Regions from separate parts of the Pseudomonas sp. GW822-FHT03F04 genome, predicted to be linked through region 1. Evidence: predicted binding sites of a transcription regulator. Region 1 holds the regulator's gene; each other region holds the start of a gene.
The links. The regulator sigma-54, encoded in region 1, starts transcription at its own class of promoters, with help from an activator protein. The targets are predictions, from matches to a motif close to ANTGGCATNNANNTTGCTNT.
Positions count from the first base shown of each region.

Region 1 (10,382 bases):
TGGCAGTCCGCAAAGAAACGCCGCCATGATAACCAGTCGGGGGCCGCTTGTCCGGCCCGGTCGCTCGAAGGCCCCAGCCGAAAGCAGAATTTGAGTGGAGATGAGCATGAGTGCAGTTGAAAGCGTCGGCCCACAGGCATTGCCGGCACTGCAGGAACAGGTCGAGCAGATCATCGCCGAAGCCAAGCGTCAGGGTGCCAGTGCCTGCGAAGTGGCGGTGTCGCTGGAGCAGGGCCTGTCGACGTCGGTGCGTCAACGTGAAGTCGAAACGGTCGAGTTCAACCGCGATCAGGGCTTCGGCATCACGCTGTATGTCGGCCAGCGCAAGGGTTCTGCCAGCACGTCCGCCACCGGGCCCGATGCGATTCGCGAGACGGTCGCTGCGGCGCTGGCGATTGCCAAGCACACGTCCGAAGACGAAGCTTCGGGGCTGGCCGATGCCGCGCTGATGGCCAGGGATATTCAGGATTTCGACCTGTTCCACCAATGGGACATCACCCCGGAACAAGCCATCGAGAAGGCGCTGCTCTGTGAAGCCGCTGCGTTCGACACCGATGCGCGGATCAAGAATGCCGATGGCACCACCCTCAGCACTCATCAGGGTTGCCGCGTGTATGGCAACAGCCACGGTTTCATCGGTGGTTACGCCTCGACTCGACACAGCCTGAGCTGCGTGATGATCGCCGAGGCCGATGGCCAGATGCAGCGTGATTACTGGTACGACGTGAACCGCCAGGGCAGTTTGCTGGCCGACCCGGTGAGCATCGGTCAGCGCGCTGCACAGCGAGCGGCGAGCCGTCTGGGCGCGCGCCCGGTGCCGACTTGTGAAGTGCCGGTGCTGTTTTCCGCCGAGCTGGCGGGCGGGTTGTTTGGCAGTTTCCTGTCGGCGATTTCCGGCGGCAGCCTGTATCGCAAATCGTCCTTCCTTGAAGGGACGCTGGGGCAGAAGCTGTTTCCGGAGTGGCTGACCATCGACGAGCGCCCGCACCTGATGCGCGCCATGGGCAGTGCGTCGTACGACGGTGACGGTCTGGCGACCTATGCCAAACCGTTCGTCGAAAAAGGCGAACTGGTGTCGTACATCCTCGGCACCTATTCCGGTCGAAAGCTCGGCATGCCAAGCACCGCCAACGCAGGCGGTGTGCACAACCTGTTCGTCACCCATGGCGATGAAGACCAGGCAGCACTGTTGCGACGTATGGGCCGTGGGTTGCTGGTCACCGAGCTGATGGGCCATGGCCTGAACATGGTCACCGGTGATTACTCGCGCGGTGCGGCAGGTTTCTGGGTTGAAAACGGTGAAATCCAGTTCGCGGTGCAGGAAGTGACCATCGCCGGCAACATGCGCGACATGTTCAAGCAGATCGTCGCAGTGGGTAACGATCTGGAGCTGCGCAGCAACATTCGCACCGGTTCGGTATTGATCGAGAAGATGACCGTCGCGGGCAGTTAAGCCCCAGGCACGTACACAAAAGGCGCGCCATCCGATTGGGTGGCGCGCCTTTTTTTGTGTCCGCAAATCTTTCGGGCCGATCAGGCCAGCTAAAAAGCTGCTCTTGTTTTGGTTCTCATTATCATCTAATAATAAATCTCATTATCGGATGAGCCCAGGATCATGAGTTCTGCCTTGCACGAGCAGCCGTACCTCGAAAGCTGGCGCTGGATGAGTCGCCAGATCCGTTGCGCCATGGATCCCGACGAACCGCGTCTGATCGAACACTACCTGGCCGAAGGCCGGTATCTGGCCTGCTGCACGGCGACCTCGCCCTGGACTGTCGCTGAAACTTCTTTCCGTCTGCTGCTCGACACGGCGTCCGACATCGCATTGCCGTGGCACTGGCGCAGCCTCTGTCTTGATCAGGCCTGGCGCCCCTTGCGTGAAATGGAGCGCCTGTCCCTGTGCAAATGCCGGCTCAAACGCTGGCAAAGCTACACCTGGCAGCTCGCCACTTGCGAGTTGCAACCCTCCATTCCTCTTATTGAACTGGTGCAAGGATTTTCAGATGACCAAGACACGTATTGAGCGCGACAGCATGGGCGAACTGCAGGTGCCGGTGGACGCTCTCTACGGCGCGCAAACCCAGCGCGCAGTGGACAATTTCCCGATCAGCGGCAAGCCGATGCCGACCCAGTTCATTCGCGCCCTGATCCTGGCCAAGGCCGCTGCTGCCCGGGCCAACGTCGAACTCAACCAGATCAGCGCAGCACAAGGCAAAGCCATCAGCGACGCGGCCCAGGGTCTGCTTGAAGGCGACTTCATGCAGCATTTTCCGGTGGATATCTTCCAGACCGGTTCCGGCACCAGTTCCAACATGAACGCCAACGAAGTGATCGCCACCCTGGCCAGCCGCCTGCTCGACGAGTCGGTGAACGCCAACGATCACGTCAACTGCGGGCAGAGCAGCAACGACATCATCCCGACCACCATCCACGTCAGCGCCGCGCTGGCCCTGCATGAACAACTGCTGCCGGCGCTGCTGCACCTGGTGCAAGTGATCGAACGCAAGTCTGAACAAGTCCACCACCACGTCAAAACCGGTCGCACCCACCTGATGGACGCCATGCCGGTGCGCATGAGTCAGGTGCTCAATGGCTGGGCGCAGCAGCTCAAGGCCAACATCGGTCACCTGCAGGACTTGCTGCCAAGCCTGCAATCCCTGGCTCAGGGTGGCACGGCGGTCGGCACCGGGATCAATGCGCATCCGGAATTCGCCGCGCGATTCAGCCGCCAGTTGAGTCAATTGACCAACGTGCAATTCACCCCGGGCAAGGATCTGTTCGCGCTGATTGGTTCGCAGGACACTGCCGTGGCCGTCTCGGGTCAGCTCAAGGCGACTGCCGTATCGCTGATGAAAATCGCCAACGACCTGCGCTGGATGAACTCTGGCCCGCTCGCCGGCCTCGGTGAAATCGAGCTGGAAGGCCTGCAACCGGGCTCGTCGATCATGCCGGGCAAGGTCAATCCGGTGATTCCGGAAGCCACCGCCATGGTCGCCGCGCAAGTGATCGGCAATGACTCGGTGATCACCATCGCCGGTCAGTCGGGCAATTTCGAACTGAACGTGATGCTGCCGATCATCGCCCAGAACCTGTTGAGCAGCATCGAATTGCTGGCCAACTCCAGCCGTCTGCTGGGTGACAAGGCGATTGCCAGCTTCAAGGTCAACGAATCGCGCCTCAAGGAAGCGCTGTCGCGCAACCCGATTCTGGTGACCGCACTCAACCCGATCATCGGTTACCAGAAAGCCGCCGAAATCGCCAAGCAGGCCTACAAACAGGGCCGTCCGGTGGTTGACGTCGCGCTGGAGCACACCGACCTGTCGCGCAGCCAACTGGAAGAGTTGCTCAATCCCGAGAAACTCACCGCCGGCGGCGTGTAAACACCGCAACCGCTTTGGAGACTCATCATGGAGCACTGGAAACGCACGATCGAACGGGCCAATCGCTGCTTCATGCTGGGCGAGCTGATCGACGCCCGCGAGGCCTATCTGCAAGCGCTGGCCCTGGCTCAAGTGCTGTTCGAGCGCTGGGCCGATGCCGACGAAGCGGTGGCGGCCTGCGTCATCTCCCATCACAACCTGGCCGACCTGCATCTGCGCCTGAACCAGCCGGAGGAGAGCGCCGAATATCTGTGCGCGATCCACCAGCGCCTGTTGCAGACCATGCAGAACGAGCGCCTGCGCCCGGCCCTGCGTGAGGCGGCGTTGCGCCAGAGCAGCAAGACCTATGTCGAACTGCTCAATTTCATCAGCGAACACGGCGAATACCCGCGCACCCAGCGGCTGCTGCACCCGGATACCGGCAATGCGCGTCGCGTGCCTGCCCAACATCACCATGGAGTCCACTGAAATGGCTTTTACCCTGCCAGCCTTGCCTTACGCCTACGACGCACTGGAACCGCACATCGATGCGCAGACCATGGAGATCCACTACACCAAGCATCACCAGACCTATATCAACAACCTGAACGCCGCGGTCGAGGGCACGGAGTACGCCGAATGGCCGGTGGAAAAACTGGTGGCCAGCGTCCAGCAACTGCCGGAAAAACTGCGTGCGGCGGTAATCAATCAAGGCGGCGGTCACGCCAACCATTCGCTGTTCTGGGAAGTGATGGTGCCAGGCGGTGGCGGCAAGCCGGACGGCGCGCTGGCCAGGGCGATCGATGAGCAACTGGGCGGCCTCGACAGCTTCAAGGATGCTTTCACCAAAGCCGCGCTGACCCGTTTCGGCAGCGGCTGGGCCTGGCTGAGCGTGACCCCGGACAAAAAACTGGTGGTGGAAAGCAGCGGCAATCAGGACAGCCCGCTGATGGGCGGCAATACGCCGATTCTCGGACTCGATGTGTGGGAACACGCCTACTACCTGCGTTATCAGAACCGTCGCCCGGAATACATCAGCGCGTTCTACAACGTGATCAATTGGCCTGAAGTCGCTGTGCGTTATCAGGCTGCACTGGTTTAAGTCTCCTATAAAAACAATCCAAGGCTGACTATGGGCACTGAAACACTGGCGATCGGAAGTGGGCGTATGTTTCGTTACGCATTCGGATCGCTGCTGCTGTTGGCGGGCATGACCTTGCTGGTGGCTCACGGACTCGAATGGCTGAACCTTGAGCCGAAACTGTCCCGGGCATTGCAGGGCGGTGCAATCTGCGCGCTTGGCACGGCACTCGGGGCGGTTCCGGTGCTGGTGATCCGCAACATGCCTCAGGCATTGGGCGACACGCTGCTGGGGTTTGGTGCCGGCGTGATGCTGGCGGCGACCGCGTTTTCGCTGATCGTGCCGGGGATTGCCGCCGCAGAAAGCCTTGGCCTGAGCCCTTGGGGTGCCAGTGGTCTGATCTGTTTCGGCATCATGCTCGGTGCTTTCGGTCTGTATCTGGTGGACCGCAAGGTGTCCGGCGCTTCACCGGAAATGCTCATTGGCACCGTCGAACATCCAGTGATTCCCCCTCGGATCTGGCTGTTCGTGTTTGCCATCATTGCCCATAACATCCCGGAAGGCATGGCCGTCGGTGTCTCCGCGGGCGGCGGCATGCCGGACGCTGACAGCCTGGCGATGGGCATCGCCTTGCAGGATGTGCCGGAAGGGTTGGTGATTGCGCTGGTGCTGGCCGGAGCAGGGATGTCGCGGGTCAAGGCGTTTCTGATCGGGGCGGCATCGGGGCTGGTCGAACCGGTGTTTGCACTGCTGTGTGCGTGGCTGGTCAGTCTGGCTGAATTGTTGTTGCCCCTCGGATTGGCGCTGGCGGCCGGGGCGATGTTGCTGGTGGTGACCCACGAAGTAATCCCGGAGTCGCGACGCAATGGTCACGACAAACTGGCGAGCCTGGGATTGTTGATCGGGTTCTGTCTGATGATGGTGATGGACACGGCGTTGGGATGAGAGGGGGGAGGGAAGCTTGCTCCCTCGCCACCAAAGGCTTTCAACCGCCTTCGTCGAAGTAGTTGTTGATCAGTGCCACCAAGGCATCCAGGGCTTCCTGTTCCTGATGCCCCTCGGTGCTCAGGAAGATTTTGGTGCCCTTGCCGGCAGCGAGCATCATCATCGCCATGATGCTTTTGCCATCTACCGTAGTTTCCGGGGTGCGACCCACTCTGATCGTGCAGTCGGGATACTGCCCCGCCACGCCAACGAACTTTGCCGACGCCCGGGCATGCAGGCCCAGCTTGTTGATGATTTCGATTTCCAGAGCAGGCATCGCGGTGTGAATCCTTTAGCTGAGGTCGCGGTGGCGAACCTGGACGTTCTTCAGGGTTTTCTGCAGGGCCTGACCCAGGCGTTCGGTCAGGTAGACGGAACGGTGATGTCCGCCGGTGCAGCCAATGGCAATGGTGACGTAGGCGCGATTGCTTGCAGCGAAGCGCGGCAGCCATTTGAACAGATACGCATAGATGTCCTGGAACATCTCTTCGACTTCCGGCTGTGCCGCCAGGTATTCGGCCACCGGCTCATCGAGCCCCGATTGCGCGCGTAATTCCGGTTTCCAGTACGGGTTGGGCAGGCAGCGTACATCGAACACCAGATCCGCATCCACCGGCATGCCGCGTTTGAAACCGAACGACTCCACCAGAAACGCCGTGCCCGGCTCCGGCTGGTTCAGCAGCCGCAGCTTGATGGTGTCGCGCAACTGGTACAGGTTCAGATTGGTGGTGTTGACCTTCAGGTCGGCCAGATCGGCGATCGGGCCCAGCAGGGCCGTTTCATCGTTGATGGCTTCCGCCAGCGAACGATTGGCGCTGCTCAGCGGGTGGCGACGACGGGTTTCCGAAAAGCGCTTGAGCAGGGTTTCTTCATCGGCGTCCAGATACAGGACGTCGCACTGGATGTGCCGGCTGCGGACCTCTTCAAGCAACTCCGGAAAGCGCGAGAGATGACTGGGCAGATTGCGCGCATCGATCGATACCGCGACCAGTGGCTGAGACAGTTCCGTATGAATCAGTGCGCGCTCCGCCAGTTCCGGGAGCAGGCCGGCAGGCAAATTGTCGATGCAGTAGTAGCCGTTGTCCTCGAGGACATCCAGAGCGGTACTTTTGCCCGAGCCGGAGCGGCCACTGACGATGATCAAGCGCATGTTTAGTGCCCGTTTTGCTCGTCCAGGACAACCTGATACAAGGCTTCGTTGGTGGTGGCGCGACGCAATTTTTCGCGTACGTCCTTGCGGTCGAGCATGCTGGCGATCTGGCGCAGCAGTTCCAGGTGCGCATCGGTGGCGGCTTCCGGGACCAGCAGCACGAACAGCAGGTCGACCGGTGCACCATCGATGGCGTCGAAATCGATGGGTGCTTCAAGGTGCATCAAGGCGCTGATGGGGGATTCGCAACCCTTGAGGCGGCAATGGGGAATGGCGATGCCGTTGCCAAAACCGGTCGAGCCGAGTTTTTCACGGGCAATCAGTGCCTCGAAGACATCTTGCATCTCCAGATCCGGTACTTCCCGGGCGATCAGGTTGGCAATTTGTTCGAGGGCTTTCTTTTTGCTGCCGCCCGGCACGTTCACGAGGGAACGGCCGGGGGTCAGGATGCTTTCAAGTCGGATCATGGGGGTGGGGGTTATCGACCGGTAGCGCCCTGAAGCAGGCTCTGGGTCTTTTCCTTATGCTTTTTGAGTTGTTTATCAAGCTTGTCGGTCAGCGCGTCGATCGCTGCGTACATATCGGTATGTTCCGCGTTTGCGACGACCTCGTTACCGGGAATATGCAGCGTGGCTTCGATTTTCTGCTTCAGCTTCTCGACGCACATCGTGACTTGCACGTTGGTGATCTTGTCGAAATGCCCCTCAAGCCTCTTGAGCTTTTGCTCAACGTACTCACGGAGAGGTTGGGTAACTTCCAGTTGGTGTCCACTGATGTTGACTTGCATACAGCTTCTCCTTCGTTGCCAGTGCATAAAGCGGCAGGCCGAAGAGCCTGCCACTGGAACGCTGTAACGTGGCTTACATCAACCGCTTGCGTTCGCTCGAAGGCGCGATCCCGAGGGATTCGCGGTACTTGGCGACGGTGCGGCGAGCCACCTGAATGCCTTGTGCCTCCAGTAAACCAGCGATCTTGCTGTCACTCAACGGCTTTTTCTGATTTTCCGCGGCAACCAGTTTCTTGATGATCGCGCGGATCGCCGTGGACGAGCATTCGCCGCCTTCGGAGGTGCTGACGTGGCTGGAGAAAAAGTATTTCAGTTCATAAATGCCCCGGGGGGTATGCATGAATTTTTGCGTGGTCACCCGGGAAATCGTCGACTCGTGCATGCCCACCGCTTCGGCGATGTCATGCAGCACGAGAGGCTTCATGGCTTCGTCGCCGTATTCAAGAAAGCCGCGCTGATGCTCGACGATCTGGGTGGCCACTTTCATCAGGGTTTCGTTGCGGCTCTGCAGGCTCTTGATGAACCAGCGGGCTTCCTGCAACTGATTGCGCATGAAGGTGTTGTCGGCGCTGGTGTCGGCGCGGCGCACGAAACCGGCGTACTGGGCGTTGACCCGCAGGCGCGGCACCGATTCCTGGTTCAGTTCGACCAGCCAGCGCTCGTTGTCCTTGCGTACGATGACGTCAGGCACCACGTACTCGGCTTCGGTGGACTCGATCTGCGAACCGGGGCGCGGGTTGAGGCTCTGCACCAGTTCGATGACCTGGCGCAGTTCATCTTCCTTGAGCTTCATGCGGCGCATCAGCTGGCTGTAGTCGCGGCTGCCGAGCAGGTCGATGTAATCGGTGACCAGACGCTTGGCTTCCGCCAGCCAAGGGGTCTTGGCCGACAGCTGGCGCAATTGCAGCAGCAGGCATTCGCCCAGGTTGCGTGCGCCAATGCCGGCAGGTTCGAATTGCTGGATGCGGTGCAGGACGGCTTCGATCTCGTCCAGCTCGATGTCGAGCTCCGGATCGAAGGCGTCGAGAATTTCTTCGAGGGTTTCGTCGAGGTAGCCCTGATTGTTGATGCAGTCGATCAGGGTGACGGCGATCAGGCGATCGGTGTCAGACATCGGCGCCAGGTTCAACTGCCACAGCAGGTGGCTTTGCAGGCTCTCGCCGGCGGAGGTACGGGTGGTGAAGTCCCACTCGTCGTCATCGCTGCTCGGCAGGCTGCTGGCGCTGGTCTGGTAGACGTCTTCCCAGGCGGTGTCGACGGGGAGTTCGTTGGGGATTCGCTCGTTCCATTCGCCATCCTCTAGATTGTCGACCGTCGGTGCGGTCTCCTGATAGGAGGGTTCCTGGATCTCGGTGTTGGGCTTCTGTTCGGCGTTGTCGGCCATGGGATCGGAGTTGTCGAAGTCGTCGCCGTCTTCCTGGCGTTCGAGCATCGGATTGGATTCCAGAGCCTCCTGGATTTCCTGTTGCAGATCCAGGGTCGACAATTGGAGCAGGCGGATGGCCTGTTGCAGCTGCGGTGTCATCGTCAGCTGCTGGCCCATTCTCAAGACTAGCGATGGTTTCATGGCAGGGGCTTAACACCTTATTCGCCGGCGCTATGCGCCATCCACTACAGGGCGCCGAAGCGCCAAACTTAAGCAAATTATATGCCTGAAACTGTCGTGTTTGCCTAGAGCGCTGTAACAATAAAAGCGTATAAAAGTGCGCTTCAACGTTACAGCACCCGGACGGCTGGTCGAATGCTGTCGCGCTTACAGGCGGAACTCGTGACCCAGATACACTTCCTTCACCAGATCGTTGGCGAGGATGGTCGCGGAGTCGCCTTCGGCGATCAGTTGGCCGTCATTGACGATGTAGGCCGTTTCGCAGATATCCAGCGTCTCGCGGACGTTGTGGTCGGTGATCAGTACACCGATGCCCTTGGCCTTGAGGTGGTGAATGATCTGCTTGATGTCGCCCACGGAGATCGGGTCGACACCGGCGAACGGTTCATCGAGCAGGATGAATTTCGGCGCAGTGGCCAGTGCACGGGCGATTTCCACCCGGCGACGCTCACCACCGGACAGGCTCATGCCGAGGTTGTCGCGGATGTGGCTGATGTGGAATTCCTGCAGCAGGCTTTCCAGCTCCTTGCGACGACCGGCCTTGTCGAGCTCCTGACGGGTCTCGAGGATGGCCATGATGTTGTCGGCCACCGACAGTTTGCGAAAGATCGACGCTTCCTGTGGCAGATAGCCGATACCGGCCTTGGCGCGACCGTGCATCGGCTGGTGGCTGACATCCAGGTCGTCGATCAGCACGCGACCCTGATCGGCCTGCACCAGGCCGACGATCATGTAGAAGCAGGTGGTCTTGCCGGCGCCGTTGGGGCCGAGCAGTCCGACGATCTGACCGCTGTCGATCGACAGGCTGACATCGCGCACGACCTGGCGGCTTTTATAGGCCTTGGCCAGGTGCTGAGCTTTCAGAGTTGCCATTACTGGGATTTCTCGTCGGTTTTCTTCTTCGGCTGGATCACCATGTCAATGCGCGGACGCGCTTCGGTGACCTTGTTGCCGGTGGCACGACCCGCGCTGGCCAGCTTTTTCACCGTGTCATAGACGATTTTCTCGCCCTGAGTGGTGTTGTTGTCCTTGTCGACGACTTTCGCCTTGTCGATCAGCACAACGCGGTTTTGCGCGGCGTGGTACTGGATGGTCACGCCCCAGCCCTGTACAGGCTTGGTGTCGCCAGCCGTCTGCAACTGCTCGAAGTAGGCAAGGTTGCCCACCGAGGTCACGACGTCGATATCGCCGGTCGGGGTGCGGGTGATGGTCACGGTGTTGCCTTTGACGATCATCGAACCCTGAGTGATGATCACGTCACCTTTATAGGTGGCAACGCCATTCTTGTCGTCCAGCTGGGCATCGTCGGCCTGAATGCGGATTGGCTGCTCTTGATCGTTCGGCAGAGCCCAGGCGCTCACGCTTCCCAGTGCTGCGCCCAGACTGAGCAAAATAGGGAGGGTTTTAACGAGCCT
Region 1 covers NZ_JBXANF010000007.1:219,321-229,702, forward strand. Annotated here, with positions in the region: gene pmbA (metalloprotease PmbA) at 107-1,453, shown strand; gene AC1RMX_RS18225 (FagA protein) at 1,616-2,023, shown strand; gene AC1RMX_RS18230 (class II fumarate hydratase) at 2,004-3,380, shown strand; gene AC1RMX_RS18235 (DUF2753 family protein) at 3,408-3,848, shown strand; gene AC1RMX_RS18240 (superoxide dismutase) at 3,850-4,461, shown strand; gene AC1RMX_RS18245 (ZIP family metal transporter) at 4,492-5,385, shown strand; gene AC1RMX_RS18250 (HPr family phosphocarrier protein) at 5,426-5,701, opposite strand; gene rapZ (RNase adapter RapZ) at 5,717-6,574, opposite strand; gene ptsN (PTS IIA-like nitrogen regulatory protein PtsN) at 6,577-7,041, opposite strand; gene hpf (ribosome hibernation-promoting factor, HPF/YfiA family) at 7,053-7,361, opposite strand; gene AC1RMX_RS18270 (RNA polymerase factor sigma-54) at 7,435-8,928, opposite strand; gene lptB (LPS export ABC transporter ATP-binding protein) at 9,115-9,840, opposite strand; gene lptA (lipopolysaccharide transport periplasmic protein LptA) at 9,840-10,382, opposite strand, start outside; gene lptC (LPS export ABC transporter periplasmic protein LptC) at 10,372-10,382, opposite strand, start outside.

Region 2 (10,382 bases), on a different contig from region 1:
AGATGCGTTTACCTTGCGGGGTGTCGACCAGGCCGAACTCGATGGTCATCCAGTACAGGCGCGCCAGATAAACGCGCTCTTCCTTGGTCGCTTGCAGGCCGAGCTTGCCGTAGGTGTGGGTGAATTCGGCGAACCACGGGTTGGTCAGCAGCGGGCAGTGACCAAAGATCTCGTGGAAAATGTCCGGCTCTTGCAGGTAGTCCAGTTCTTCACGGGTGCGAATGAATGTGGCCACCGGAAACTGCTTGCTGGCGAGCAATTCGAAAAAGGTCTGGAACGGAATCAGCGCCGGGACGCGGGCGACCTGCCAACCGGTGGTCTCGCCGAGCACCTTGTTGATCTCGCCCAGTTGCGGGATGCGGTCGTGGGGCAGACCGAGTTTTTCGATACCGTCCAGGTATTCCTGGCACGCCCGACCCTCGATCACTTTCAACTGGCGGGTGATCAGCGTGTTCCACACCGCGTGTTCTTCGGCGGGGTAGTCGATAAAACCTTGCGCATCGGGCTCGCGGGCCACGTATTGCGTCTGCTTCATACTGCTCTCCTGCGAGGGGAATTCGTTCTTGTTATGTCCTGCTATGGACTGAGAAATACCCCAGAGCGTGCCGTGTTGCAGCAGGTTGATGACCGGCCGAGTAGGAAAAGTCTCTTTAAATCGTAAAATTATCGTTACGCTTTGTGCGATAAGTCGTGATTACGGTGATTGGCGGGTTTGAAATGGCCGGTGTCTGTCACATAATCTTGACGACTATCTTGCGGGCGGCAGAGAAAAATCCGCCCCTCTACCTGTTTCGGGCCTTTATATGCGTATCAAAGTCCACTGCCAGAACCGCATCGGCATCCTGCGCGACATCCTCAATCTGCTGGTGGAGTACGGGATCAACGTTGCCCGCGGCGAGGTCGGCGGTGAGCATGGCAATGCGATCTATCTGCATTGCCCGAACCTGATCAATTTGCAGTTCCAGGCGTTGCGGCCCAAATTCGAAGCCATCGCCGGGGTGTTCGGCGTCAAGCGGGTAGGGCTGATGCCCAGCGAACGCCGACACATGGAACTGAATGCGTTGCTCGGTGCGTTGGAGTTTCCGGTGCTGTCGATCGACATGGGCGGCTCGATCGTTGCCGCCAACCGTGCGGCGGCGCAGTTGCTCGGCGTGCGGGTCGACGAAGTGCCGGGGATTCCACTGTCGCGTTACGCCGAGGATTTCGACTTGCCGGAACTGGTGCGCGCCAACAAATCGCGAATCAACGGCATGCGGGTCAAGGTCAAGGGCGACATCTTTCTGGCCGACATCGCGCCGCTGCAATCGGAGCACGACGACAGCGAGGCCATGGCCGGTGCGGTACTGACGCTGCATCGGGCGGATCGGGTCGGCGAGCGCATCTACAACGTGCGCAAGCAGGAGTTGCGTGGCTTCGACAGTATCTTTCAAAGCTCGAAAGTGATGGCGGCGGTGGTGCGTGAAGCCCGGCGCATGGCGCCGCTCGATGCGCCTCTTCTAATTGAAGGCGAAACCGGCACCGGTAAAGAGTTGCTGGCTCGGGCTTGTCACCTGGCGAGTCCGCGCGGCCAGTCGCCATTGATGGCGCTCAACTGCGCGGGGCTGCCGGAATCGATGGCCGAGACCGAGTTGTTCGGCTACGGCCCCGGGGCCTTCGAAGGGGCGCGGGCTGAAGGCAAGCTCGGGCTGCTGGAGCTGACGGCGGGCGGCACGTTGTTCCTCGATGGTGTCGGCGAAATGAGCCCACGCTTACAGGTGAAATTGCTGCGCTTCCTGCAGGACGGTTGCTTCCGTCGTGTGGGCAGTGATGAAGAGGTTTACCTGGATGTGCGCGTGATCTGCGCCACCCAGGTCGACCTGTCCGAGTTGTGCGCCCGTGGCGAGTTTCGCCAGGATTTGTACCATCGCTTAAACGTGCTTTCGTTGCACATCCCGCCACTGCGCGAATGCCTCGACGGTTTGACGCCGTTGGTGGAGCACTTCCTCGATCAGGCCAGTCGGCAGATCGGTTGCCCGTTGCCGAAGCTGGCGCCGGCGGCGATGGATCGGCTCAGTCATTACCACTGGCCGGGCAACGTGCGACAACTGGAGAACGTGCTGTTCCAGGCGGTTTCGCTGTGTGATGGCGGGACGGTCAAGGCCGAGCATATTCGTCTGCCGGACTATGGCGTGCGTCAGCCGCTTGGCGATTTCTCGCTGGAGGGCGGGCTCGACGAGATTGTCGGGCGCTTCGAGAAAGCAGTGCTTGAGCGACTGTATTCCGAACATCCGAGCAGTCGGCAGCTGGGCAAGCGACTGGGCGTCTCGCACACCACGATTGCCAACAAGCTGCGTGAGTATGAGGTGGGCAAGACCGAGTCTTGATCCCTGCGCGATCACTCCTGCGCAAGGCACGGGGTGATCGCGCCTCACCATTGCCGCCAAGCGGCATGACACCGCCGGTTTTTCGACTTCGATACATTTCCCCAAACCCTGCTGAATCCCTCAAGTCCTTTGTTTATCGGGTCCTCGACCGCCAGAAAAAAGTTGGTCTGCAAATTGCTTGTGGCTCAGCAGTACAGCGGTGGGCGGCAAACGTCCGGCATGCAGAGGAAAGAGTGTGGACAAGTACCTTTATGTGGCAATGACCGGCGCCAGCCAGAACGCACTGGCGCAAAAGGCTCATGCCAACAACCTGGCGAACATCTCCACCAATGGTTTTCAGCGCGACCTGGAACAGGCGCGTTCGATGCCGGTGTTCGGTGACAGCTTTCCGGCGCGTGCGTTTGCCATGAGCGAACGGCCCGCCACCGACTTCACCGCAGGTTCCCTGGTGGAGACCGGTCGCGACCTCGACGTCGCCGTGACCGGCAACGGTTTCATTGCCGTGCAGAACCCCAATGGCGGCGAAAGCTACGTGCGCACCGGCAGCCTCAATATCGACGCCCTGGGCGTGCTGCGTGCCGGTAACGGCATGCCGGTCATGGGCAACGGCGGGCCGATTGCCGTGCCGCCGCAGCAGCAGGTGGAAGTCGGTGAAGACGGCACCATCAGTATTCGTGCGATGGGCGAAGGCCCGCGCGTCATGGCCGAAGTCGACCGGATCAAACTGGTCAATCCGGACATCAAGAACATGAACAAGGGCCTGGACGGTTCGATCTACACCAAGGACGGCCAGCCTGCGCCGGCCGATGCCAACGTCAAACTGGTGTCGGGTTTCCTGGAGTCGAGCAACGTCAATGCCGTGGAAGAAATGACGTCGGTGCTGGCCCTGGCCAAGCAGTTCGAGTTGCACGTCAAGATGATGAACACCGCCAAAGACGACGACCAGGCCATGGCTCGGGTCTTGCAGATCAGCTAATTATCAGAACGTCGCGCCGTAAAACAGGCGCACGAGGAGAATCGAATGCTTCCGGCTCTATGGGTTGCCAAAACCGGTCTGTCCGCCCAGGACACCAACCTGACCACCATTTCCAACAACCTGGCGAACGTGTCGACCACGGGTTTCAAACGTGACCGCGCCGAGTTCCAGGACCTGCTGTATCAGATCAAGCGTCAGCCTGGCGCCCAGTCGACCCAGGACAGCGAACTGCCGTCGGGTCTGCAAGTGGGTACCGGTGTGCGCATCGTCGGCACCCAGAAGAACTTCACCGCCGGTAGCCTGCAAACCACCGAGCAGCCGCTGGACATGGCCCTCGACGGCCGTGGTTTCTTCCAGATCCTGCAACCGGACGGCACCACGTCCTACACCCGTGACGGTACTTTCCACCTCGACTCCAATGGCCAGATCGTCAACGCCAGCGGTTTCGCTCTGGAGCCGGCGATTGTCATCCCGAACAATGCCCAGACCTTCACCGTCGGCCGTGACGGCACCGTGTCGATCACCGTTGCCGGCAACGCCGCCTCGCAAGTGATCGGCAACCTGCAAACCGCCGACTTCATCAACCCGGCCGGTCTGCAAGCCGTGGGCAACAACCTGTTCCTGGAAACCGCCGCTTCCGGCGCGCCGCAAATCGGCACTCCGGGCCTGAACGGTTTCGGCACCACCCTGCAGAACACTCTGGAAACCTCCAACGTCAGCACCGTGGAAGAGATGGTCAACATGATCACCACTCAGCGCGCTTACGAGATGAACTCCAAGGTGATCTCCACCGCCGACCAGATGCTCTCGTTCGTAACGCAGAATCTGTAATCAAGTCTATGAGGCGGCCATGAGGCCGCCTGCAACACCGTGAGGTAAGGGTCATGAAACGCTTCGTATCTGTTCTGGCATTGGGTGGGGTGGTCTCGCTCGCGGGCTGCGTCGCTCCGACGCCCAAGCCCAATGACCCTTACTACGCCCCGGTGTTGCCGCGGACGCCGTTGCCGGCGGCCGCCAACAACGGCTCGATCTATCAGGCCGGTTTCGAACAGAACCTGTACAGCGACCGCAAGGCGTTCCGGGTCGGTGACATCATCACCATCACCCTGAACGAGAAGACTCAGGCCAGCAAGAACGCCAACTCGCAAGTGGCCAAGAACAGCAAGACCGGCATCGGCCTGACTTCGTTGTTCGGCGGCAGCGGCACCACCAACAACCCGTTGGGCGGTAACGATCTGAGCCTGGACGTCGGCTACAGCGGCGACCGTGCGACCAAGGGCGACAGCAAGGCGGCCCAGGGCAACACCCTGACCGGTTCGATCACCGTGACCGTCGCCGACGTGCTGCCCAACGGCATCATCGCTGTGCGCGGCGAGAAGTGGATGACCCTCAACACCGGTGATGAGCTGGTGCGGATCGCCGGTCTTGTTCGTGCCGATGACATCGCCACCGACAACACCGTGTCGTCGACCCGGGTCGCCGATGCGCGCATCACCTACTCGGGCACCGGTTCGTTCGCCGATGCGAGTCAGCCAGGCTGGTTCGACCGTTTCTTCCTCAGCCCGCTGTTCCCTTTCTAGGTGGCTACGTTGAATTTCAAGAGCCTCATGCTCGCTGCGGCGTTGATGTCCGCAGCCTTTGGTGCCCACGCCGAGCGGCTGAAAGATATCGCCAGCATCTCTGGCGTGCGTTCCAACCAGTTGATCGGCTACGGCCTGGTGGTCGGGCTTAACGGCACCGGCGACCAGACGACGCAAACCCCGTTCACCCTGCAGACCTTCAACAACATGCTCTCGCAGTTCGGCATCAAAGTGCCGCCGGGATCGGGCAACGTGCAGTTGAAAAACGTCGCGGCGGTATCGGTGAGTGCCGATCTGCCGGCGTTCGCCAAACCGGGTCAGCAGGTCGACATCACCGTTTCGTCCATCGGTAACTCCAAGAGCCTGCGTGGCGGCACCCTGTTGCTGACCCCGCTCAAGGGTATCGACGGCAACGTCTACGCCATCGCTCAGGGCAACCTGGTGGTGGGTGGTTTCGATGCTGAAGGTCGTGACGGTTCGAAGATCACCGTCAACGTTCCGTCGGCCGGTCGCATCCCGGGTGGTGCTTCGGTCGAGCGTTCGGTGCCGAGCGGCTTCAACCAAGGCAACAGCCTGACGCTGAACCTCAACCGTTCCGACTTCACCACCGCCAAGCGCATCGTCGACAAGATCAACGACATGCTCGGCCCTGGCGTTGCCCAGGCCATCGACGGTGGTTCGATCCGCGTCACTGCGCCGCTCGATCCGAGCCAGCGTGTCGACTATCTGTCGATCCTGGAAAACCTCGAAGTCGACCCGGGCCAGGCCGTGGCGAAAGTCATCATCAACTCGCGTACCGGCACCATCGTCATCGGCCAGAACGTGAAAGTTTCGCCGGCCGCCGTGACCCACGGCAGCTTGACCGTGACCATTACCGAAGACCCGATCGTCAGCCAGCCGGGCCCGCTGTCCAATGGTCAGACAGCCGTGGTGCCGCGCTCGCGGGTGAATGCTCAGCAGGAAGCCAAGCCGATGTTCAAGTTCGGCCCGGGCACCACCCTCGACGAAATCGTGCGTGCGGTGAACCAGGTCGGCGCGGCGCCGGGTGACCTGATGGCCATTCTCGAAGCACTGAAGCAGGCCGGCGCGTTGCAAGCCGACCTGATCGTGATCTGAGGACGGCACTCATGGATATGCGCAAAAGCGGTCTGGTCAGCAGCAGCGATTCGGGTTCGTACTCCGACCTCAATCGTCTGAACCAGCTCAAGGTCGGCGACAAGAACAGCGACGGGAACATGCGCAAGGTGGCGCAGGAATTCGAATCGCTGTTCCTCGGTGAAATGCTCAAGTCGATGCGCTCGGCCACTGAAGCGCTGGGTCAGGACAACCCGCTCAACACGCCGGCAGCCAAGCAATATCAGGAAATGTACGACCAGCAACTGGCGGTGTCTCTGTCCCGCGAGGGCGGTGGTATCGGTCTGGCTGACGTGCTGATGAAGCAGATGTCGAAGAACAAACCGATGGCACCGGGCGAGGCCGCCGCCGCGTCCGCTGCCAAGCAGCAGGAAGCCCTGGCCAAGGCCGCTGCGGTGGAAACGCCGATTGCCGCCGGCACCTTGGCTACCAACGGTCCGCTGTCGCGCCTCAATGGCGAACGTCCGTTGTGGGCCTCGCGTTCGGTGCATGCGCCGAACACCCAGCTGACCCATCGCAACGACATGGAAATGATCAACCAGCGTCGCCTGGCACTGCCGCCGAAACTGGCTGATCGTTTGCTCGCCGGTCTGGTGCCTTCGGCCACGCCGACGGCGGCCACTCAATTGCCGCAACGCGCCGCGACGGCCGCTGCCACCGGTTCCGGTCCGCTGTACAACGGCGACTGGCTGGCCCGCGCCGAGGCGGACAAGGCCTCTGGCGGGCAGATGCAGATTTACGGTCGCGCCATGGCGCAGATTCCGCTGGCGCCAGCGAAGAAGGCGTTCAGCAACGCCGACGAATTCGTCAATACGATGCTGCCGATGGCCAAGGAAGCGGCGGCGCGCATCGGTGTCGATCCGCGTTACCTGGTGGCTCAGGCCGCACTCGAAACCGGCTATGGCAAGTCGGTCATGCGCGCCCAGGACGGCACTAGCAGTCACAACCTGTTCGGCATCAAGGCCAGCAGCAACTGGCAGGGCGATTCGGCCCGTGCGATCACCAGCGAGTTCCGCAACGGGCAGATGGTCAAGGAGACGGCGGAGTTCCGTTCCTACGCCTCGTACAAGGACAGCTTCCACGATCTGGTGACTTTGCTGCAGAGCAATAATCGCTATCAAGATGTGCTGAAGTCGGCCGATAACCCAGAACAGTTTGTACGCGAGTTGCAAAAGGCCGGTTACGCAACCGACCCGAACTACGCAAGCAAGATTTCGCAGATTGCCAGGCAGATGACGGTAAATCAGAACTACGCTGCGGCCGGCGTTTCAACAACGCCTTTATAAACACAAGGTAAGGTTTGAATCATGAGTTTGCTCAATATCGGGATGTCGGGGTTGGCCGCGAGTTCGTCCTCTCTGGCTGTGACAGGTAACAACATTGCCAACGTCGACACCGCCGGTTATTCACGCCAGCAAACCGTGCAGGGCACCAAGTCCTCGCAGCAGTTCGGCAACGTCTTCATCGGCACGGGCACGACCCTGGCCGACGTGCGCCGGGTGTACAACTCTTACCTCGAAACACAACTGCACACCGCCACCTCGCTCAACAGCGAAGCGGCCGCGTACGGTGCCCAGGCGACCGCGCTGGACGCCTCGCTGTCCGACACCAACACGGGCCTGACCGGTGTGCTGCAGAAATTCTTCACCTCGATGCAGGGTGTAGCGACCTCGGCGACCGACGACACTTCCCGTCAGTCGGTACTGACCGGTGCGCAGGCCCTGACCAGCCGCTTCAACGCGCTGGCCAAACAGCTGAACGATCAGAACACCACGATCAACGGCAACCTGTCGGACATGACGTCCCAGGTGAACAAGCTGGCCACCGCGATTGCCAACCTGAACCAGAAGATCGGTGAGGTTTCCACCAGCGGCGGCCAGCCGAACGATCTGCTCGACAGCCGTAACGAAGCCGTGCGTCAGCTCTCCGAGTTGACCGGTGCGCAAGTCGTCGAGCGCGGCAGCAGTTTCGACGTCTACGTCGGCAGCGGTCAGCCACTGGTCATCGGCAACACCACCAACACCCTGAGCACCGTGCCGAGCAAGGACGACCCTTCGCGCATGGGCATCCAGATGGATCGCGGCTCAAGCACCCTCGACATCACCTCGGTGATGAGCGGCGGTGAAATCGGTGGTCTGCTGACCTATCGCAATGAAGTGCTCAACCCTTCGCTCAACGAGCTGGGCCGTGTAGCACTGGTCATTGCCGACCAGATGAATCGCCAGCAAGCCCAGGGCATCGACAAGAACGGTGACTTCGGCGCGGCCATTTTCAACGACATCAACAGTGCCGCACTGATCAGCCAGCGCAGCATTGCCCAGTCGACCAACAGTGCAGGTTCCGGCAACCTTGATGTCACCATCAAGGACACCGGCAAGCTGACCACCAGCGACTACCAGGTCACCTTCACCAGCGCGACCAACTACTCGGTCAAGCGCTCGGACGGTACCGACATGGGTTCGTTCAGCACCACGACCACGCCACCGCCAGTGATCGACGGCTTCACCCTGGCCCTCAATGGCGGTGCGTTGAGCGCCGGCGACACCTTCAAGGTGACCCCGACCCGTAACGCCGGCAGCACCATCCAGACCGTGCTCACCGATCCGAAGAAAATCGCGGCGGCAGCACCGTTGACCGGTGTGGCCAGTGCCAACAATTCCGGCACCTACACGCAGCCGACGCTGATCGACACCCTCGACATCACCAACCCGGCCTCCCAGGCCGAGCTGCAGAATGCGCTCAAGTACTCGACGCCGGTCAAACTGGTCATGGGTGCGGTCGCCAGTGGCAGCCAGTCGTACAACATGGTCGATGCCAAGGGCAACACCATCGGTTCCGGCACCATCGTGCCGGGGCAGGCCAACACCCTGAACCTCAAGATCGGCATGGTCGATTCCACCGGTGCTCCGGTGATGGATACCTCGGTCACGCCGAACGTGCAGAAAACCTTTACCGTGCAGACCACCGTGGGCGCGACGCCGAAGCCAGGCGAAACCTTCACGATCAACCTGACCGGCGCGGCTTCTTCGGACAACCGCAACGCGCAGGCGCTGGTTGGCTTGCAGACCAAACAGACCGTGGATACCGGCACGGCGAGCAAGGGCATCAGCCTGACTGACGCCTACAACAAGCTGGTGACCAACGTCGGTACCAAGGCTGCTCAGAGCAAGTCCGACAGCGCCGCCACCACGGTGATTCTGGATCAGGCACAGGGTGCGCGCGATTCGCTGTCCCAGGTCAACCTGGACGAAGAAACCGGCAACCTGGTCAAGTATCAGCAGTACTACACCGCCTCTTCGCAAATCATCAAGGCTGCGCAGGAAACCTTCGCAACGCTGATCAACAGTCTTTAAGGAGCCGTAATTCATGCGCATTTCCACCGCCCAGTATTACGCGACACAAGCTGCTCAATATCAGCGCAACTACAGCAAGACTGTCGCGACCGCCAACGAGGCGAGCAGCCTGCAGCGCATCAACACCGCTGCCGACGATCCGATCGGCGCCGGGCGTCTGCTCAAGCTGGGTCAGCAGGCCTCGATGCTCGAGCAGTATCAGGGCAACATCGATACCACCAAGAGTGCGCTGACCGTGCAGGAGTCCACGTTGAACTCCATCACCACGGCCTTGCAGCGCGCCAAGGAAATCGGCCTGGCCGCCAACAACGGCATCGCCACTGACACTGACCGCAAGGCCTACGCGGCCGAGCTGAGCCAGATCCAGCAACAAGTGCTGGGCCTGATGAACTCCAAGGACGCCAACGGCAATTACCTGTTTTCCGGTTCCAAGACCGATACCGCGCCGTACTCGCAAAATGCCGATGGCACTTACACCTACAATGGTGACCAGACCCAGATCAACCTGGGCATTGGCGACGGTCTTTCGGTGGCCTCCAATACCACTGGCTGGGATGCGTTCCAGCAGACCATCAACACCAGCCGCACCACGACCAGCATGACCGCGCCAACCCCCGATGATGGCCGCGTGGTACTGACCAACGGTATCGTTGGCACCGCCGCGACGTACAACGCCAAGTTCGCGGCCGGTCAGCCGTACACCGTGGATTTCATCAGCAGCACTCAGTTGAAAATCACCGATGCCCTGGGCAACGACGTGACGACCGAAGCCAGCCAGAACGGCGCGATCACCAACAGCAACGGCGCCAACCAGACCGTCAGCTTCCGTGGCGTCGATCTGAAGTTGAACATCAACCTCAAGCCTGGCGACACCAACCCGGATGCGGTCATTGCCGGCCACAGCTTTCAGCTGGCGGCCACGCCTGACTCGTTCACCACCTCGCGCAGCGCGGGCAATGCGTCGACGGCGGTCATC
Region 2 covers NZ_JBXANF010000004.1:476,793-487,174, forward strand. Annotated here, with positions in the region: gene phhA (phenylalanine 4-monooxygenase) at 1-580, opposite strand, end outside; gene AC1RMX_RS11875 (sigma-54-dependent transcriptional regulator) at 804-2,363, shown strand; gene AC1RMX_RS11880 (flagellar basal body rod protein FlgF) at 2,599-3,339, shown strand; gene flgG (flagellar basal-body rod protein FlgG) at 3,385-4,170, shown strand; gene flgH (flagellar basal body L-ring protein FlgH) at 4,224-4,919, shown strand; gene AC1RMX_RS11895 (flagellar basal body P-ring protein FlgI) at 4,947-6,035, shown strand; gene flgJ (flagellar assembly peptidoglycan hydrolase FlgJ) at 6,047-7,339, shown strand; gene flgK (flagellar hook-associated protein FlgK) at 7,361-9,406, shown strand; gene AC1RMX_RS11910 (flagellar hook-associated protein 3) at 9,420-10,382, shown strand, end outside.
Region 2: the regulator sigma-54 is predicted to act here: its motif matches at 2,525-2,544, upstream of AC1RMX_RS11880 (flagellar basal body rod protein FlgF).

Region 3 (10,382 bases), on a different contig from region 1:
ACCAGGAAGCCGGAGCAGCTTGAACAACGACTGCACCCAACAGCAAACTTGCGGCCAAAGTCAGACCAAAACCAATACGCAGCGACATAACGATCTCCATTTCAAATAAACGTCTCAAACGGCCGTCAGCGCAATAACTTCATAGTTCATCATCTTGCCGACACAACCAGAGACAGCAGTAAGAGTGTTGCAACCGAACACCCATCTTTTCATCAAGACCCTGACGAAAGAGCGCGCACCTTACATTGCGAAACAACTAAAAACAATAAAGAAAATTCCCACAATCGAAATTATTTATTAATTAAATAAACTCAAAAAAATCAACAAACACGCAAAAACCTACAACCTTAATTGCATATAAACCATTGACCCAAATCAAAAAAATACGCTAACTAAAACCAGACACGCGACACAATCTTCCTTAATTAAAAACAACGCTCCAACAAGTTAACGTTTGTCTGCGCAATAAATTAACGCGCGAAGCCTCCGCCCAGCGCCAGGTACAGTCCCATTTGCGCCTGCAGTCGGTCGAAGCGATTCTGCGCCAGCGAAATTTGCGCAGCACGACGGCTCTCTTGCAGATCCAGCCACTCCTTGATACCCGTTTGCCCGCTGCGATAACGAATTTCGGCCAACCCTTCGGCTTTCATTGCGGCGACCAGAGCCTGCTCTCGCCGTCCCCCCTGATCAGCAAACTGCACTTGCGCCGACAGCGCATCTTCAACTTCCGCCAGCGCGATATATAGGCTCTGGCGAAAATCGATTATCGCCGCCTCATAGTCCACCGCCGATATACCCACTGTGTACTTGCGAACATTCCATTGCACAAACGGCAGACTGATACCAACGCCCAATAGACCGACAGGGTTATTGAGCACTTGGCTTAACTCCCGACTACCACCCGTCGCCAGACCGCCAGTCAGTGTGAACGAAGGATAGAAACTGGCACGCGTTGCGTCATAGTTCGACAGCGCCTGGCGTAATCGCCATTCAGCCGCCTGCAGATCCGGGCGTCGATCAACCAGATCAGCCGGCAAGCCTGCCGGCACACTCGCCAATGCCATCGAAGGTAATTGCACAAGTTCTGCAAACCGATGCTCGGGTGCCTGATCGAAGACAATGGCCAGTGCGTTACGCGCCACTTCAAGTTGCTGCAGATAGTCGCTCAATACAGCACGCTGCGTGGCCAGTACCTGCTCGGCTTGCGCCTCTTCAAGTCCGCTCGCCGCACCCGCCAGACGTTGGGACTGCACCAGTTGCAACGTCTGCTCGGCGTACCGGATACTTTCCCGCGCAGACCGGGCCAGTTCGTTGAACAGGCCGATCTGCCAATAAAGGCGCGCTGTCGTACCCACCAGACTCAGCGCACTGGCACGCCGGTCAAAATCGGTCGCCAACAGCGCCCACTGCGCGGCATCGCGCGTACTCGCCAGCCGCCCCCACAAATCAACCTCGTAACGCACCGACGAGTTCGTGGAAAATCGACGCTGGCCTGAATTGTCTCGATGTAGATTCCTGCTCCAGTCCGCCCCCGCCCCCACGTCCAGATCGGGCGTGATATTGGTCCCGGTGAGTCCTGCCTGAAGCGTTGCCCGACGCACTCTGAGCGCAGCCACTGCAAGATCGTTATTGCGCGCCAGAGCGTCGTCAACCAAGGCGTTCAGACGTGGATCATCAAACGTTTCCCACCATCGCTCCCGCACACTCAATGAGCCCTCACGGGATGCGTCACCAAACCAGAAGGCCGGCGTCTTCACTTCCGGTTGACGGTATTCGCTGTGCAGCAGGGCGCTGCAACCACCCAACAACAAAGGCAACTGCAATGCCCAGATCCACTTGCGCTTCATGTACTTCATTCTCGGGACAACGCCTGAATGGGATCAAGCCGGGCGGCATTGCGCGCCGGGATATAACCGAACAACACGCCGACCAGCAGCGAACACAAACACGCTGAAATCATGGCCAAAGCCGTGAACTCCATAACGATTGCCTGCACGAAGTAGCCGAATACCTGACTGATCAACAACGAAAGCAGGACGCCCAACAAGCCCCCCAGCAGACAGACCAGCACAGCCTCGATCAAAAACTGCTGCAGAATGTCTGCGCGCCGCGCGCCGACGGCCATGCGGATGCCAATCTCCCGGGTACGCTCGGTGACCGATACCAGCATGATATTCATCACCCCGATACCACCGACCAAGAGCGAAATGAACGCCACGGCAGAGATCAGCAGCGTCAGGGTGTCCGTGGTTTTCTGTACGATTTTCAGGATGCTGTCGCTGGAACTGAGGAAAAAATCCGCGCGCCCATGACGTGCCACCAACAATGTTTGCAGTGCTTGTTCTGCCGCGGGACTGGCAACCTGCTCCTTGAGCCGAACCTTGATCGAATTGAAATGGCTCTGCCCCAACAAGCGCCCCATTACCGTCGTATAAGGCAAATAGACTTGCAGGCTCGGCCCTGAAAAACCGTCATCGCGACTTTCCATGACCCCCACCACCGTACAAGGCAGGCCACCAACCAGGATGACTTTGCCCAGCGGTTGCTCCCAGTCCTTGAACAGCCGTTGTCGAGTGTTGTGGTCAATGATCAGTGTCTGAGCGCGGCGCATCACATCGCCTGCATTGAACATCGCGCCCTGGGTCACGCGGATGCCCATCACCTGAAAGTAATCCTGGCTGACACCATTGACCGTGGCACTGACATGCAGATTGCGGTAACGAATCGTCCGGCTGCCATTGACCATCGCAGAAACACTGTCTACCCAGGACTGCGCCTGGATGATCCGCAAGTCCACGGGCTGCAATGTCCGGATTGAAGCTGCCTGCTCATCCCCCCAATCCTTGCCGGGATAAACATCGATGGTATGGGTGCCCATCGCACTGATATCACGCAGCACCCGGGTCTGTGCGCCCTGCCCCAGCGCTACCACCGAAACCACCGAGGCAATACCGATGACGATCCCGAGCATGGTCAGCAATGTGCGCATGCGATGGCTGCGCAGAGAGATCCAGGCCATCTTGAAGGCCTCGCTGAAGCGGCGCCAATGCACCGCCGTCGCGTCACGCTCCTGAGTTTGCGGGAGGTCGCCTGGCTCGGCGACCGGCGCCGCAAGCACCTTGCGGTCGGCATTCAAACGATCACCGACGATTTCGCCATCATGTATCTCGATGATGCGGTCTGCGTACTGCGCCACCTGCGAGTCATGGGTCACGATAATGATCGTGTGACCGCTGCGATGCAGTTCACGCAGGATCGCCATCACCTCCTCGCCACTGCGCGAGTCCAGCGAGCCGGTGGGCTCGTCGGCCAGAACAACCGCACCGCCATTGATCAGCGCACGAGCAATGCTGACCCGTTGCTGCTGCCCACCGGAGAGTTGCGCTGGCCGATGCAGCATGCGCTGACCCAGACCGAGACGTTGCAGCAGCCCCCTGGCCTTTTGCCGATGCTCGGTAAACGGCTGATCGGCGTAAATGGCCGGCACCTGCACGTTGGCCTCCGCACTCAGATGCGACAGCAAATGAAAGCGCTGAAAAATGAATCCGAAATGCTCACGACGCAGCGTCGCCAGCTCATCGCTACTCATTTCGGCCATGTCAGCACCGTTGATGCTGTAGCGGCCAGCAGAGGGACGATCCAGGCATCCGAGGATATTCATCAGACTGGATTTTCCAGAGCCCGACGGCCCGACGATCGCTACCATTTCACCGGCGGCGATGGTCAGGTTCACGTCGCGCAGCACATGAGTCCGTGCCTCACCCTCGGCGAACCAACGCTGCACGCCTTCAAGAGCCAACAACGGCGTGACCGGCAGCTCGTCTTTCACGGGATCTGGCGTCCAGCCATGAAGATTACTGGCGCTGCTCATCGAGGCTCCGGCTCTTCGCCGAGAACGACTTCGTCATTTTCCTTGAGCCCGTCCAGCACCTGAACGCTCAGGTCATTTCGCAACCCGGTTGTCACCAGCACCGTCTGCGGCTGACCATCCACCAGTCGGCGAACTTCGTAGCGACCGTCAGCGGCACGCTTGCCCAGCGCAGCCACCGAGACCGTTGTGGCTTTGGGCACCGAGTCGAGCAGAACGCTGACTTGCGCCGTCATCGAGGTGCGCAACGAACGATCGTCATTGGGTACGTCAAACAGCGCGTTGTAGTACACCGCTGCATCGGTGCCGCCGGCAGTCGAGCCACCGCCACCCTGCATTTGATCCTGCCGGGCAATGGATTCGGGCGCCGGCTCTACCGCCCGTATATGGCTGGTAAAACGCCGGTCCGGATCACCCAGAATATTGAAGGACACGGCCTGGCCCGCCTTGACCCGAACCACGTCAGCTTCCGAAATTCGCGCTTCGACCGTCATCCGGTCCAGACGGGCAAGTATCAGCAATGTCGGGACACTCTGTGCGGAAACGACGGTCTGGCCCTGTCTGGTCACCACGGCAATGACCTCGCCGTCCATCGGCGCACTGATCCGCGTATATCCGAGGTTGACTTCGGCGATCCTGATTTCTATCTCCGCCTGGGAAATCTGCGCAGCCAGGGATGCCAGCTCGGCGCGCGAACTTTGCAGCTGCGCCTCGGCAATTTCCAGATCGGCCCGCGATCCGGCTTCACTGGCAACCAGGCTTTGCTTGCGACGAAAATCAAGTTCGTACTGGCGAATCATCGCCTGCCGGGCTTTGTATTGCGCGCGGACACTGAGCAACGCAGCCCGGGATTTGAGCAATTCATTCTGTGGCAGCAACGGGTCGATTTCAGCCAACAGCTGACCCTGGCGAACCGTATCACCCAACCCGGCTTTCAGACTCTGGAGTTGCCCATTGACCTGCGCGCCGACGCTGACTTGCTGGAAGGGCTTGACCGTACCACTGGCCAATACGGTCTCTTCAAGATCTTCAACGGTGACGGTCGCTGTCAGGAATTTCTTTGGAGGGGTGCCCCAGCCTTGGCCCCATACAAACCAGACCAACAAGGCAACAACAGGCAGCGTCCCGAACACGATTCGAGAGCGAGAGAAAAAAACCATGAAGTAGTCGTTACATCCCTGTCAGTGGTTGGGCGAACCGCTCATTGGCGCCCGGGTATAGCGTGAGCAGGCGTGTGAATACACGCGCGCAAATGCGAATGCAGCGGACGAGTGGCCCCGGCGCGCGCATTAAACAAGAAAGCCCCTCAAAGAGGGGCTTTCCGTTACAGCTTTTTACAAAGCATCGAGATCAGGTCATCTGAATGATGGTCTGCATGATGGTGCTCTGGGTGGAGATGGTCTTGGCGTTCGCCTGATAGTTGCTCTGGCCCTTGATCAGGTCTACCAGTTCGTTGGTCAGGTTAACGTTGGACTCTTCCAGCGAGTTGGACTGGATGGAGCCCAGAGTGCCGGTTTCCGGAGCGTCATAACCCGGAATGCCCGACGCGAAGGTTTCCTTCCAGCTGGTGCCGCCGATCGCTTGCAGGCCTTGTTCGTTGGTGAAGCTGGCCAGCGCAACCTGGCCGATGGCCTTGTTCTGATTGTTGCTGAAGTTGGCAAACAAAGTACCGGTGCCGTCGATGGTCAGGTTAGTGATCTGGCCAGTGGCATAGCCGTCCTGAGTCGGGATCGAGCGCGCGGTGTCGGCGTTGTACTGAGTGGTACTGGCCATCGAAATGGTGATGCCGGCCGGGTTTGCTGCTGCACCGTTAGGCTTGAAGGTACCGTTGACGACATTGCCTGGTACCCAACCGCTGATCTTCAGGTCACTGCTGATCACCGGACCAGGCAGAGTGCTGACCTGAGTCAGCTTGCCAGCAGAGTCGAAGGTCATGGTCGAAGGCACCGGGGCGGTGGTTTTCGGATCACTGCCGGTAGCGTCCGGGTTGCGACCGTCGACCAGGGTGTAGACCTTCCAGGTGTTGGCACCGGTTTTCACCACGTACTGATCCATCGGGTGCATGTTGCCCTGGCTGTCATAGATCGGGGTGCTGAACGACTTGGTGTAGGTCGCCAGGTTGGTCGGGTCGAATTTGCCGGCTGGAACCGTGTCGTCGATCACCGGAGCGGTCGAGTTCAGGTTGATGGTCGAAGTCACCAGCGAAGTGGACTTCGGTGCCAGGTTCGAGGTGTCGATCTTCAGGTCGGTCAGTACGCCGTTGATGACCTTGCCGTTGGCATCCACACCATAACCTTGCAGGCGCGAGGTGTAGTCGGTGTTGGTGATGAAACCCTTGTCGTCGACCTTGAACGTACCGGCACGGGTATAGGAAATCGAGCCGTTGTTGCTCATGGTGAAGAAACCGGAGCCGTTGATGCCCATGTCCAGCACGTTACCGGTGTTGTTGATGTCACCCTGGGTGAACTGCTGGGAAACGTTGGCCAGGCGCACGCCGTTGCCGATGACCTTGCTGCCGCTACCCAGGCGAGTCGCCGAGTAGACGTCTTCGAATTCTGCGCGGGACGATTTGAAACCGGCGGTCGCGACGTTGGCGATGTTGTTGCCGGTCACGTCCAGTTGCTTGTTGGCTGCATAGAGACCGCTAAGGCCGATATTGAAAGACATATTCCACTCCTTTGTGCCGGTTAGTCGGCTCTATATACCAATGGTTTGTACTTTGGACAGGGCAACGGTGCCCTTGCCGGACAGGTTGAGCATCAGCTCGCCGCCGGTCTGGCTGATCGTCACGCTGGTGACGGTGGCCGGCAGGTAGGTCGCCATATCGGTCGCGGTGCCGTTGATCGATGCGTTGGCCTTGACGGTATAGGTACCGGTCTTGACCAGATTGCCGTCCTTGTCCTTGCCGTCCCAGGTGAAGCTCGCGGCGCCTGCGGCGCGACTGCCCAGATCGAGGGTGCGAACAATCGTGCCGCTGCTGTCGGTGATGCTGACGGTGCCGCCGGCAATCGACGACGGAACGGTGACCGAACCGGTCATGCCTTTGCTCGGATCGTCGAGCTGGACCGAGTTGGTCTGCACGATCACGTTGCGACCGACCAGCGAAGAAGCCTGCAGGGCTTGCGACGAGTTGTAATTGCCGGCCAGCGAACTCACGGTGCTGTTGAGGGTAGTAATACCCTCGAGGCTGCTGAACTGCGCCAACTGGGCAACGAATGCGCTGTTGTCCTGCGGGTCGAGCGGGTTCTGGTTTTTCAGCTGGGTTACCAGCAATTGCAGGAACGCGTCCTTGCCCAGGGCCTGGCCGCCGGTGGAACTGTTAGTGGCCGAAGCAATGCCATCGGTTGTCGAACTGGTCTTTTTCGACGAGTTCGCCAGGATGTCCTTCATGCTCAGGCTGCTGGTGGTATCGGAAACACTCATGGCAGTCGCCCCTTATTACTGACCGAGGGTCAGCACCTTCTGCATCATGGTTTTGGCCGTGTTCATCATTTCAGCGTTGGTCTGGAACGAACGGCTCGCGGAAATCATGTCAGCCATTTCTTCCACCACGTTGACGTTCGGGTAGTAGACGTAGCCCTTGGCGTCGGCGGCCGGATGGTTCGGCTCGTAGCGCGCTTCGAGGTTGCTCTGGTCTTCGACCACGCCCATGACCTGCACGCCCTGGCCGGCCGCGTCCTGGTTCTGGAACAGCGAGTTGCTGCCGCCGCTCTGGCCGCCCTGGAACATGGTGGCGAACACCGGGTGACGGGCGCGATAGGTCTGGTCGATGCTCGACGAAACGGTTTCGGCGTTGGCGATGTTCGAAGCCACGGTGTTCAAACGCGTGGTCTGTGCGCTCATGCCGCTGCCGGCAATGTTGAAAACGCTGGACAGGGACATGGATTACTCTCCGCGCAGGGCTGACACCAGCCCTTTGAATTTGCTGTTGAGCAGCGTGAAGCTGGCCTGGAAGCCGACGGCGTTTTCCGCGTAGTTCGACTGTTCCAGCTGGGCATCAACGGTGTTCTGGTCGATCGACGGCTGCATCGGCGTGCGATACATCAGCGACTCGTCGCCATTGCCCAGGCCTTCAGCTTCGATGTGACGGCTGTTGGTCATGTTCAGGGCGATAGTGCCGTTGGCGTTCTTCTGGCTCTGTGCCTCGAGCACTTTGGAGAACTCAAGATCCCGAGCCTTGTAGTTCGGGGTGTCGGCGTTGGCGATGTTGTTGGCCAGGACTTCGGCACGCTGGGCGCGGAAGCCCAGGGCTTTTTCGTGAATTCCGAGCGCTTTATCGAAGCTGATGCTCATGTCGGGAACCTTCAGGTGACCGGGTTTTTCGTAACTGGGTTATAGCAAGCGTCGTGCCAGTTTTAAAAAGCCCCGGATTCCGGGGCTTTGCAGGGGATCGGCAATGCGGCAATGCCAGAAAAGCGGCAACGGGTTTCCGCCGGATGCCGCTTTTCTGCCGCTTGCCGTCCCTGCAAAAACGGCCAGGCATAAAAAAACGGGAGCCCCTGAGGACTCCCGTTTTTGTGTTGCCGGTGCCAATCACTTCGCCTGGTAAATGATCCCCGGGCTGCACTGGACCATCTGGTAATGGTCCGGCAAACCGTTCAGCGCTTCGGAAGCGCCGAGGAACAGATAACCGCCCGGCTTCAGCGTGCTGTGGATACGCAACAGGATGTCTTTCTTCACCTCGGCGGAGAAGTAGATCAGCACGTTGCGGCAGAACACGATGTCGAACTTGCCAAGGCTTGCGTAGCTGTCGAGCAAGTTGAACGAGCGGAACTCCACCCGGTTCTTGATCGGCGCCTTGATCACCCAGCGCCCCGGCCCTTTCGGGTCGAAGTAGCGCTGCAGACGATCGGCGGACAAGCCGCGACCGATCGCCAGGCTGTCGTACTCGCCGGTCTTGCAGTTGGTCAGCATGCTGCCGGACAGATCCGTGGCAACGATCTGTACGCCCATTTTCAACTGACCGATGTTGGTCCGTTCGAACTCGTCGATCGACATCGACAGCGAATAGGGTTCCTGACCCGACGAGCACGCCGCCGACCAGATCCGCAGACGCTGGTTGGGAGCAGCCTTGATCGCTTCGGGCAGCACCTTGTTCTTCAAGACTTCAAACGGATAGGTGTCGCGAAACCACAGGGTTTCGTTGGTCGTCATGGCATCGACCACCTGCTCGCGCAAACCGCTGCGCGGCTGGGTCTGGATGCGCTGTACCAGCTCACCCAGGGACTTGATGCCTTGCTGCTCCATCAGTTTGTTGAGACGGCTCGAGACCAGGTACTGCTTGTTTTCACCGAGCAAAATGCCACAGGCTTTTTCCAGGAAGACCCGGAACTGTTCGAAATCCAAATTACCCGTAGACAAATGATGCCGCCTCTTAAATCGTGTTGATCGCCAGGGACGAAAAGTCCCTAGCTGATATCTGCTGCTTTGATCCGGTCGACTACCCGGGATGCCAGGTCATCAGGACGGAATTTGGCCAGGAAGTCATCGGCACCGACCTTCTTGACCATCGCCTGGTTGAACACACCCGACAACGAAGTATGCAGGATGATATGAAGCTTTTGCATGCGAGGGTCGCTGCGGATTTCGGCCGTCAGGGTGTACCCGTCCATCTCCGGCATTTCGATGTCGGAGATCATCATCAGGAACTCTTCTTCCGGCTTCTTGCCCTCATCGACCAGCTTGCGCAGGTAATCCAGCGCCTGCTTGCCGTCGTTCAGCGCCACCACTTCAACGCCAACCGTCTGCAGGCAACGCGTCACCTGCTTGCGCGCCACCGACGAGTCATCGACCGTCAGCACCCGCAGAGACAGCGCCTTGCTCTGGGTCTCGACATCCACCACGCCGACCGAAATCGCTTCCGGTGTCGGTGCGACTTCCGCCAGCACCTTCTCGACGTCGATGATTTCGACTAACTGATTGTCCACCCGAGTCACAGCGGTCAGGTAATGATCACGACCGGTCCCCTTGGGTGGCGGATGGATCTCTTCCCAGTTCATGTTGACGATACGTTCCACCGAGCGCACCAGGAAACCCTGGGTCTTGGTGTTGTATTCCGTGATGATCACGAACGGACTGTTCTTGTCTTTCAACGCCCCGGAGCCGGTTGCCATTGCCAGATCAAGGATCGGAATGGTCGCCCCCCGGATATTCGCCACCCCGCACACGACAGGACTGGACTTGGGCATCAGCGTCAGTTGCGGGCACTGCAGCACTTCCCGAACCTTGAACACGTTGATCCCGTAGAGTTGCTGGCCGTCGAGACGGAACAACAACAGCTCCAGGCGATTCTGCCCCACCAGTTGCGTGCGCTGGTTCACCGAATCCATTACACCAGCCATGCCCAGACTCCTACACCAACGCCAAGTGTTGTTGCGACGCACATTCATTGCTAAACGGCACGGCGCTTGCTTTTTAACTCTTATGAACATTCAAACGACATTTTTCCGACGCCTGACATCCCCCCTTCGCAGAGGACTTTGCGCGGTGTCTGCCGCTTGCCTGTTTTTCGCGG
Region 3 covers NZ_JBXANF010000006.1:418,718-429,099, reverse strand. Annotated here, with positions in the region: gene AC1RMX_RS17015 (hypothetical protein) at 1-88, opposite strand, end outside; gene AC1RMX_RS17010 (efflux transporter outer membrane subunit) at 471-1,847, opposite strand; gene AC1RMX_RS17005 (MacB family efflux pump subunit) at 1,853-3,871, opposite strand; gene AC1RMX_RS17000 (efflux RND transporter periplasmic adaptor subunit) at 3,868-5,028, opposite strand; gene flgE (flagellar hook protein FlgE) at 5,219-6,535, opposite strand; gene flgD (flagellar hook assembly protein FlgD) at 6,566-7,291, opposite strand; gene flgC (flagellar basal body rod protein FlgC) at 7,307-7,750, opposite strand; gene flgB (flagellar basal body rod protein FlgB) at 7,754-8,161, opposite strand; gene cheR (protein-glutamate O-methyltransferase CheR) at 8,402-9,229, opposite strand; gene AC1RMX_RS16970 (chemotaxis protein CheV) at 9,277-10,209, opposite strand; gene flgA (flagellar basal body P-ring formation chaperone FlgA) at 10,292-10,382, shown strand, end outside.
Region 3: the regulator sigma-54 is predicted to act here: its motif matches at 8,203-8,222, upstream of flgB (flagellar basal body rod protein FlgB).